2 regions of the Streptomyces sp. NBC_00876 genome follow, and region 1 is predicted to be linked to the other one. Evidence: riboswitches for the same ligand, from Rfam matches in the RefSeq annotation. Region 1 holds a riboswitch; the other holds the start of a gene.

Region 1 (4,183 bases):
TCGATCACGGCGACGCTCTCCAGCCGCAGCCGTGAGGTGATCCGCCGCAACACGACCATCCTGCCGCTGTACTCGCTGATGCTGGGGCTGCTCGCGCTGCTCGGCTTCATGGCGATCGCCGCCGGCGTCAAGGTGGACAACGGCCAGCTGGCGATCCCGCAGCTGTTCGAGACCATGTTCCCCGACTGGTTCGCGGGGGTCGCCTTCGCCGCCATCGGGATCGGCGCACTGGTGCCCGCCGCGATCATGTCGATCGCCGCGGCCAACCTGTTCACCCGCAACATCTACAAGGACTTCCTGAAGCCCGACGCGACGCCCGCACAGGAGACCAAGGTCTCCAAGCTGGTGTCGCTGCTGGTGAAGGTCGGTGCGCTCGCCTTCGTCCTCACCATGGACAAGACGGTCGCGATCAACTTCCAGCTGCTCGGCGGGATCTGGATCCTCCAGACGATGCCGGCCCTGGTCGGCGGGCTGTTCACCCGGTGGTTCCACCGCTGGGCGCTGCTCGCGGGCTGGGCGGTCGGCATGGTCTACGGGACGCTCGCCGCGTACGGGGTCGCGAACCCCACCGGAACCCAGAAGCACTTCGGCGGCTCCTCCAAGGAGATCCCGGGTCTCGGCGAGATCGGCTACATCGGTCTGACGGCCTTCGTGCTGAACGTCGTGGTGGTCGTCGTCCTCACCTTCGTCCTGAACGCCGTGAAGGCGCCCGCCGGGGTCGACGAGACCTCACCGGGCGACTACACGGCGGACGCGGGCGACCCGGGCGTGAAGACGGAGCTCCCGCCGGCCACGGCCGGGGCGCCGGGCGGTCACTGACCCCGGACGTATGGATCACGGGCCGCCGCACCCCTCCCCGCAGGGGTGCGGCGGCCCGTTCGCGTGCCGGGGAAATCCCTTGCGGTCGCGGCCCCCGCGTGCGGCAGACTCCGCGTATGGACATAACGATCCGGCCGGTCGAACCCGCCGAACACGCCCTCCTCGGCGAGATCACCGCCGAGGCCTATCTCGGTGACGGACTCCTGGACTACGGGGCCGACGACCCGTACCTGGTCAGACTGCGCGACGTCCCCCGCCGCGCGGCCGAGGCCGGGGTGCTGGTGGCGGCGGACGCCCGGGGCCGGGTCCTGGGCGGGGTCACCTACGCCCCGCCGGGCAATCCGTGGGCCGATATCGCGGCGCCGGACGAGGCCGAGTTCCGGATGCTCGCGGTCTCCCGGGAGGCCCGCGGGGCCGGGGCGGGCGAAGCGCTCGTACGGGCCTGCGTCGAGCGCGCGCGGGACACCGCGGGGGTCACGGGGATCGTCCTTTCGACGCAGCCGTCCATGCACGCGGCCCATAGGATCTATGAGCGCCTCGGCTTCGTCAGGACCCCCGAGAGGGACTGGAATCCCATCGATGACCTCAAGCTGCTGACGTACCGGCTGGAGCTCCGCCCCACGCCGTGACAGCGCTCTGAGATCTCGCACGACACAACATGTGGGGGCTGCCTCATCCGGCGGCCCCCACATGTATGCTCGTGCTCGTTGTCGCCGCAGGGAAATCCGGTGCGAATCCGGAACTGTCCCGCAACGGTGTATTCGGTGTGCTTTTGCACACCCGTCAGTCCGAGGACCTGCCGACAGCGCATCCGGCTCGACCGATCCGGATGCCCAGACGTCCGGGCCTCGTGGATGGGCCGGTGGACGCCGCACGGAGTGCCGCCCTGCCCGGGCCCGGCTCCGCCCGGCTGCCCCCGCTCCCCCGCCGGCCCCGAGCCGAGCGAGGGAGAGCACCACGTGACCATCGCGCCAGCCGATCCGGTTTCAGTGGCCGAGTCAACGGGAACCACGAGCGACGCACCGGGGACCGCACTGCTGCGGACCCTGACCGGCCTCACCGCGGATCTGCCCGACACCGACCCCGGACGGGTCGCCGCCGCCGCGCTGCGCGGCCGCAACGCCCGGTCGGACGAGGCCGAGCTGCGCTCGCTGGCCACCGAGGCCGCCGCGGGCCTGATCTCCGAGGACCCCGCCTACTCCCGGCTCGCCGCCCGTCTCCTCACCCGCACCATCGCGGACGAGGCGGCCGGACAGGGCGCGACGTCGTTCTCCGCATCGGTGGCCGTCGGACACCGCGAGGGCCTGATCGCGGACCGTACCGCCGAGTTCGTGACGCTCCACGCGGCCGCGCTCGACGCACTGGTGGCGCAGTCGCTCGCCGACGGCGCCGACGACCGCTTCGGCTACTTCGGGCTGCGCACCCTGCACAGCCGCTACCTGCTGCGCCACCCGATCACCCGCCAGGTCACCGAGACGCCGCAGCACTTCATGCTGCGCGTCGCCTCCGGGCTCGCCGAGGACACCTCCGAGCGCGCGCTGGCCGAGGTCGCCGCGCTGTACGGGCTGATGAGCCGGCTGGACTACCTGCCCTCCTCCCCCACGCTCTTCAACTCCGGTACCCGGCACCCGCAGATGTCCTCCTGCTATCTGCTGGACTCGCCGCTGGACGAGCTGGACTCGATCTACGACCGCTACCACCAGGTGGCGCGCCTGTCCAAGCACGCGGGCGGCATCGGCCTCTCGTACTCCCGTATCCGCGCCCGCGGTTCGCTGATCCGCGGCACCAACGGGCACTCCAACGGCATCGTGCCGTTCCTCAAGACGCTCGACGCCTCCGTCGCCGCGGTCAACCAGGGCGGCCGGCGCAAGGGTGCCGCCGCCGTCTACCTGGAGACGTGGCACGCGGACATCGAGGAGTTCCTGGAGCTGCGCGACAACACGGGCGAGGACCAGCGGCGTACGCACAACCTCAACCTGGCGCACTGGATCCCGGACGAGTTCATGCGCCGGGTCGACGCGGACGGCGTCTGGTCGCTGTTCTCCCCGGCCGATGTGCCCGAGCTGGTCGACCTGTGGGGCGACGCGTTCGACGCCGTCTACCGGGCGGCCGAGGCCAAGGGCCTGGCGCGCAAGACCATGCCGGCCCGTGAGCTGTACGGCCGGATGATGCGGACCCTCGCCCAGACCGGCCAGGGCTGGATGACGTTCAAGGACGCCTCCAACCGGACCGCGAACCAGACCGCCGAGCCGGGCCGCGTCGTGCACTCCTCGAACCTGTGCACCGAGATCCTCGAGGTCACCGACGACGGCGAGACGGCCGTCTGCAACCTCGGTTCGGTCAACCTCGGCGCGTTCGTCGAGGGCGGCACCATCGACTGGGAGCGTCTCGACGCCACGGTCCGTACCGCCGTGACCTTCCTCGACCGGGTCGTGGACATCAACTTCTACCCGACCGAGCAGGCCGGGCGCTCCAACGCCCGCTGGCGGCCGGTGGGCCTGGGCGCGATGGGTCTCCAGGACGTCTTCTTCCAGCTGCGGCTGCCGTTCGACTCCCCCGAGGCCCGCGCCCTGTCGACGAAGATCTCCGAGCGGATCATGCTCGCGGCGTACGAGGCGTCCTGCGACCTCGCGGAGCGCTCGGGCCCCCTTCCCGCCTGGTCCGAGACGCGCGCCGCCCGCGGTGTGCTGCACCCGGACCACTACGACACCGAGCTGAACTGGCCGGAGCGCTGGGACGCGCTGCGCGCCCGGATCGCGAAGACCGGGATGCGCAACTCCCTGCTCCTCGCCATCGCGCCGACGGCGACGATCGCCTCGATCGCGGGCGTGTACGAGTGCATCGAGCCGCAGGTCTCCAACCTCTTCAAGCGCGAGACGCTCAGCGGTGAGTTCCTCCAGGTCAACGCCTATCTGGTGGACGAGCTGAAGAAGCTCGGCGTATGGGACGCGCGGACCCGTGAGGCGCTGCGCGAGGCGAGCGGCTCCGTCCAGGGCTTCGCCTGGATCCCCGAGGAGGTGCGGGCGCTGTACCGCACGGCGTGGGAGATCCCGCAGCGCGGACTGATCGACATGGCGGCGGCCCGTACGCCGTTCCTCGACCAGAGCCAGTCGCTGAACCTGTTCCTGGAGACGCCGACGATCGGCAAGCTCTCCTCGATGTACGCGTACGCCTGGAAGCAGGGGCTGAAGACGACGTACTACCTGCGCTCCCGCCCGGCGACCCGGATCGCCCGTGCGGCGTCCGCCGCCCCGATTCCGGAGCAGGCGCCCGCGCCCGACGCGGACGCGATCGCCTGCTCCCTGGAAAACCCCGAGTCCTGCGAGGCCTGCCAGTAATGAGCACCGACAAGAACAAGAACCTG
Region 2 (4,183 bases), 2.2 Mb from region 1:
CCGGCGACTTCGGCCCCGGCAGCGGTGTCCGGGCCGCCGTCCCCGGTGGCAGCGCGTAACCAACGGCCCGGTGGCGGCGCGCAGCCGGCAGCCCCGTGGGGGCGTGCAGGCAACAGCCCCGTGGCGGCGTGCAGCCGGCCTCTCCGACGGGCCGCACCCGGATATCCGGGTGCGGTCCGTCGGCGCCCCGTGATACTCCACTCGACCATGAATGCACTTCGAACCACCCGTCTGCTCCTGCGCCCGATGGGCGTCGCCGACGCCGAGCAGATCATCGCGGGCGCGCCCGCGAACGGGGCGTCCTGGGCTCCCGGGTACCCCTCCCCCGGTGACCGGGCGGCGGCCACCCGATTCCTCGGGGCCTGCGCGGACATCGGAGACCCGAGCCCGTTCGGTTCGTACGAGATAGCGCGCCGCGAAGACGGGCTGGTCATAGGCGGGATGGGTTTCCACGGGGCGCCCGACGCGCAGGGGCACGTCACGATCGGCTACGGGCTCGCGCCTTCGGCCCGCGGCATGGGGTACGCGTCCGAGGCACTTCGCGCGCTGCTCCACTTCGCCCGGGACCGCGGCGTCGTCTGCGTGCACGGGGACACGGACCTCGACAACATCGCCTCTCAACGTGTGATGACCGCAGCCGGCATGCACCTCGTCGACGAGGACGCGCAGCTGAAGCACTACCGGATCGACTGGGACGGCTCCACCGGGCAGCAGTGACCGGAGACGGTACGCGGCAGAGCCCGCCGGGGGCCTCCCGGCGGGCTCTGCCGTTGCGCACTCGCCCGGCGCGGCGCCACGTGACCGCGCCGCACCATACGCACCTGTCCGCGCCGCGATTCCGCACCGGCCGGTGCGGAATCGGCCGGCCGGTGGGGCGGGGGTCAGCCCACGGCGGTGGCGGCCCGCTTCACCTCTCCGTTCCCGGCGGTGACCGCGGCGGGCCTCGGCACCAGCAGTCGTTCGGTGAGATAGCCGAAGAGCAGACCGAAGGTGGTCCAGAGCGTTACCTGGACCGCGAGCGTGGCCAGCCGGAACTGCCACAGCAGGGTGGCCGGGAAGTCCTTTCCGACCTCGTTGAACGACGGCAGGAACGCATAGGAGAGGCCGATCAGCAGCACATAGCCTGCCGCCGCGGCGATCGTCGCGTTCCAGTGGCCGAGGCGAGGGGCCAGCCGCTTGCCGAGGATGACGGCGGCCACGGCCAGCAGCACGCTCAGGGCCACCATCAGGAAGAACAGCGCGGTGCGTTGGCCGATCGTGTCGGGGTTGCCGACAGCCGGCGGATTGGCCGGGTACTTCAGGAACGGCACGATGTACACGGCCAGCAGGGCCGCCCCCGAGATCAGCGCAGCCGTGGCCCGCGGGCCGAACCGGCCCATCCGGCCGAGGGCGTAGCAGAAGACGAGTGCGGCGATGCCGCCGATGGCCACGCCGAAGACGAGCACACCGGTGGCCAGGCCGGCCGTGGACTGCATGGTACGGCTGACGAGTTCCTCGCCGCCGCCGTGGTCGTGGCTGTGCGCCTCTTCGAGGGCGATGGCCGCGTCCACCCGGGACTCACCGAGGAAATAGGCGACGAGCAGCGCGAGCGCACCCGCGACGAGGCCGGCCAGCATGCCGCGGACCAGCAGGGCTCTGACAGATATGGAGTTCATGAGGGATTCCCCTGGATCAGCCGGATGGATCAGTGGCAGGGGAAACCGAGCAGGTGGCGCCCGTCGTGGACCCACTCGTGCACGCCTTCGCCGGAGATGAGCGCGGTGGCGCCCTGCTCGGCGCCGACGAAGTAGAGCAGGATCAGCATGACGATGCCGAAGAGGACCGCCCAAGGGGCAATGGCCTTCAGCGAGATGGGGGTGATGGCGGGTGCGCCGGTGGCGGGGGCAGCAGTCTGTGCCATGGCAGAACCTCCTGTGGGAACACGCGTCCCGATCGTGGTGCCTGAGACGAAGGTGCTGGGTCTGACTTCCCGCACAGGTACGGGTTCACAGTGGCGCGACCGTGCCGGATTCTCACCGGACTTCCGTCACACCCTCGTCATGTCGTCGCGACCATACCGCCTGGACGCGGACGCCGCCATGGTGCCGCCGAGGGGGCCGCGGGCCCCGGATGCCATGGTGTGCTTGGCCAAGTGGCCACAGTTCAGGGAGTTGAGAGCGGTCTTGACGGTACGGGTGATGTTGATCTCACCGGCGATGAACGCCGCGTTGCGCGAGGCCCGGTTCGCGGGTGATGCCCCGCTCGACGAGTCCGGGCTCCGGCAGGCCCGGGCCGCGGCGGAGGCGGTACCTGACGCGGACCTGATTCTGCACGGGCCCTCCGGACGCTGCGCCCTGACGGCCGACGCACTGGGGCTCCGGTCGACTGCCGACAACGCCCTCGGTGACTGGGAGTTGGGCCGGTGGACCGGCGCACGGCTGGAGGAGGTGGCTGCGCGCGAGCCGGACGAGGTGGCTGCGTGGCTGGCCGATCCGTCAGCCACGCCGCACGGCGGAGAATCGCTGCTTGACCTGTGTGCCCGAGCGGGCACCTGGCTCGACTCGCTGCACGACAGTGACGCGGGGCGGGTACTGGCGGTGGTCGAGCCTGCCGTGGTGCGGGCCGCGCTCGTTCAGGCGCTGGCCCTGCCGCCGCAGGCATTCTGGCGTCTCGATGTGGCCCCGCTGACCCTGACGGAGTTCAGTGGCAGGTCGGGGCGGTGGAACCTGCGCTGCGGCCGGCCGCTCACGGCGGAAGCGGCCGCCTGAGCCGCGGACGGAGCGGGGGAGAAGCCGGAGAAGCCCCGGTGCGCGTCGGGCTCCTCGTCGAGGTGGGGACTGGATCCTGCTCGTACCGCCTTTGCGGACCGAGCAGCTGCCGGTCGCAGGTGATTTCCCCGGCATCGTCAGGCGGGGTGGTGAGGGCAACCGGGTAGGTTCCGGCCATGGTTGATGACTGGCGGACGGACCGGATCGGTAGTGCCCTGCGAGGCGAGAACCCCGCAGTCCTGCGGCGCTTGAACGCGGGGTTCGCGGCTATCGGCGATGTGCAGTTCCTCCCGGGCTACTCAGTGCTCCTGGTGGACGATCCCGAGGTGGAAAGACTGTCGGACCTGCCCGTGGAAAAGCGGCTGGCCTTCCTGTCCGACATGGATCAACTCGGAGAAGCAGTCGAGCGAGCGTCCCGTCGCATGGATGCGGCCTTCCGGCGGGTCAATCTGGAGATCCTGGGCAATACCGACGGGTTCCTGCATGCGCACGTATGGCCCCGGTTCGACTGGGAGCCGGCCGACTTGGTGCGAAGGCCGGTATGGCTCTATCCCCACGACAGGTGGACCGACCAGCGGTACTCACTCGGTCCGCAGCACGACTCGCTGCGCGAGGCGATCGGGGAAGAGCTGGACCGGAATGCAATTCCGGTCACAGCACCGGCGGCGGTGCCTAACCCCGGTACGTCTCCAGCAGCCGGAGCCAGATCTCGCTGATCGTCGGGTAGGCCGGGACCGCGTGCCAGAGCCGGTCGAGGGGTACCTCGCCCGCGACCGCGACGGTCGCCGAGTGCAGCAGTTCACCGATCCCGGGGCCCACGAAGGTGACACCCAGCAGGATCTCCCGGTCGAGGTCGACGACCATGCGGGCCCGGCCCCGGTAGCCGTCCGCGTACAGGCCGGCACCCGCCACTGCCCCGAGGTCGTGGTCGACGGCCCGGACCCGGTGGCCGGCCCGTTCCGCCTCGGCGAGGGTGAGGCCTACCGAGGCTGCCTCCGGGTCCGTGAAGACGACCTGGGGGACGGCCGCATGATCGGCAGTCGCTGCGTAGGGGCCCCAGCGGTCGTCCTCCCGGAGCGGTACACCCTGGGCGCGGGCGGCGATCGCGGCCCCGGAGATGCGGGCCTGGTACTTGCCCTGGTGGGTCAGGAGCGCGCGGTGGTTCACGTCGCCGACGGCGTAGAGCCATGTCGTGCCCTCGACCCGGCAGCTGTCGTCGACGGTGAGCCAGGAGCCCGGCTTCAGGCCGACCGTCTCCAGGCCCAGGTCGTCGGTGCGCGGGGCACGGCCGGTGGCGAAGAGGACCTCGTCCGCCTCGACGCGTTCGCCGTTGTCGAGCTCCACGGTGACCGGTCCGTCCGGGTCGCCGCGCCGTACCGAGGTGACCGAGACGCCGGTACGGATATCGGCTCCCGCCTCGGTCAGCGCCTCGGCGA

What was found. Region 1 has a riboswitch for cobalamin ahead of OG782_RS25310 (ribonucleoside-diphosphate reductase subunit alpha). Riboswitches for the same ligand answer to the same signal wherever they lie in the genome.
Region 2: it holds a riboswitch for cobalamin, as region 1 does, so the genes downstream of both, OG782_RS34420 (CbtB-domain containing protein) here and OG782_RS25310 (ribonucleoside-diphosphate reductase subunit alpha) in region 1, are expected to answer to the same signal.

Annotation. Positions count from the first base shown of each region.
Region 1 is NZ_CP108800.1:5,720,747-5,724,929, reverse strand. Features, by position in the region: gene mctP (monocarboxylate uptake permease MctP) at 1-819, shown strand, start outside; gene OG782_RS25315 (GNAT family N-acetyltransferase) at 936-1,448, shown strand; cobalamin riboswitch at 1,507-1,638, shown strand; gene OG782_RS25310 (ribonucleoside-diphosphate reductase subunit alpha) at 1,779-4,157, shown strand; gene OG782_RS25305 (ribonucleotide-diphosphate reductase subunit beta) at 4,157-4,183, shown strand, end outside.
Region 2 is NZ_CP108800.1:7,870,924-7,875,106, reverse strand. Features, by position in the region: gene OG782_RS34435 (tetratricopeptide repeat protein) at 1-59, shown strand, start outside; gene OG782_RS34430 (GNAT family N-acetyltransferase) at 208-717, shown strand; gene OG782_RS34425 (CbtA family protein) at 882-1,655, opposite strand; gene OG782_RS34420 (CbtB-domain containing protein) at 1,685-1,900, opposite strand; adenosylcobalamin (AdoCbl) riboswitch at 1,946-2,039, opposite strand; gene OG782_RS34415 (histidine phosphatase family protein) at 2,178-2,747, shown strand; gene OG782_RS34410 (diadenosine tetraphosphate hydrolase) at 2,924-3,463, shown strand; gene OG782_RS34405 (dihydrolipoyl dehydrogenase family protein) at 3,420-4,183, opposite strand, start outside.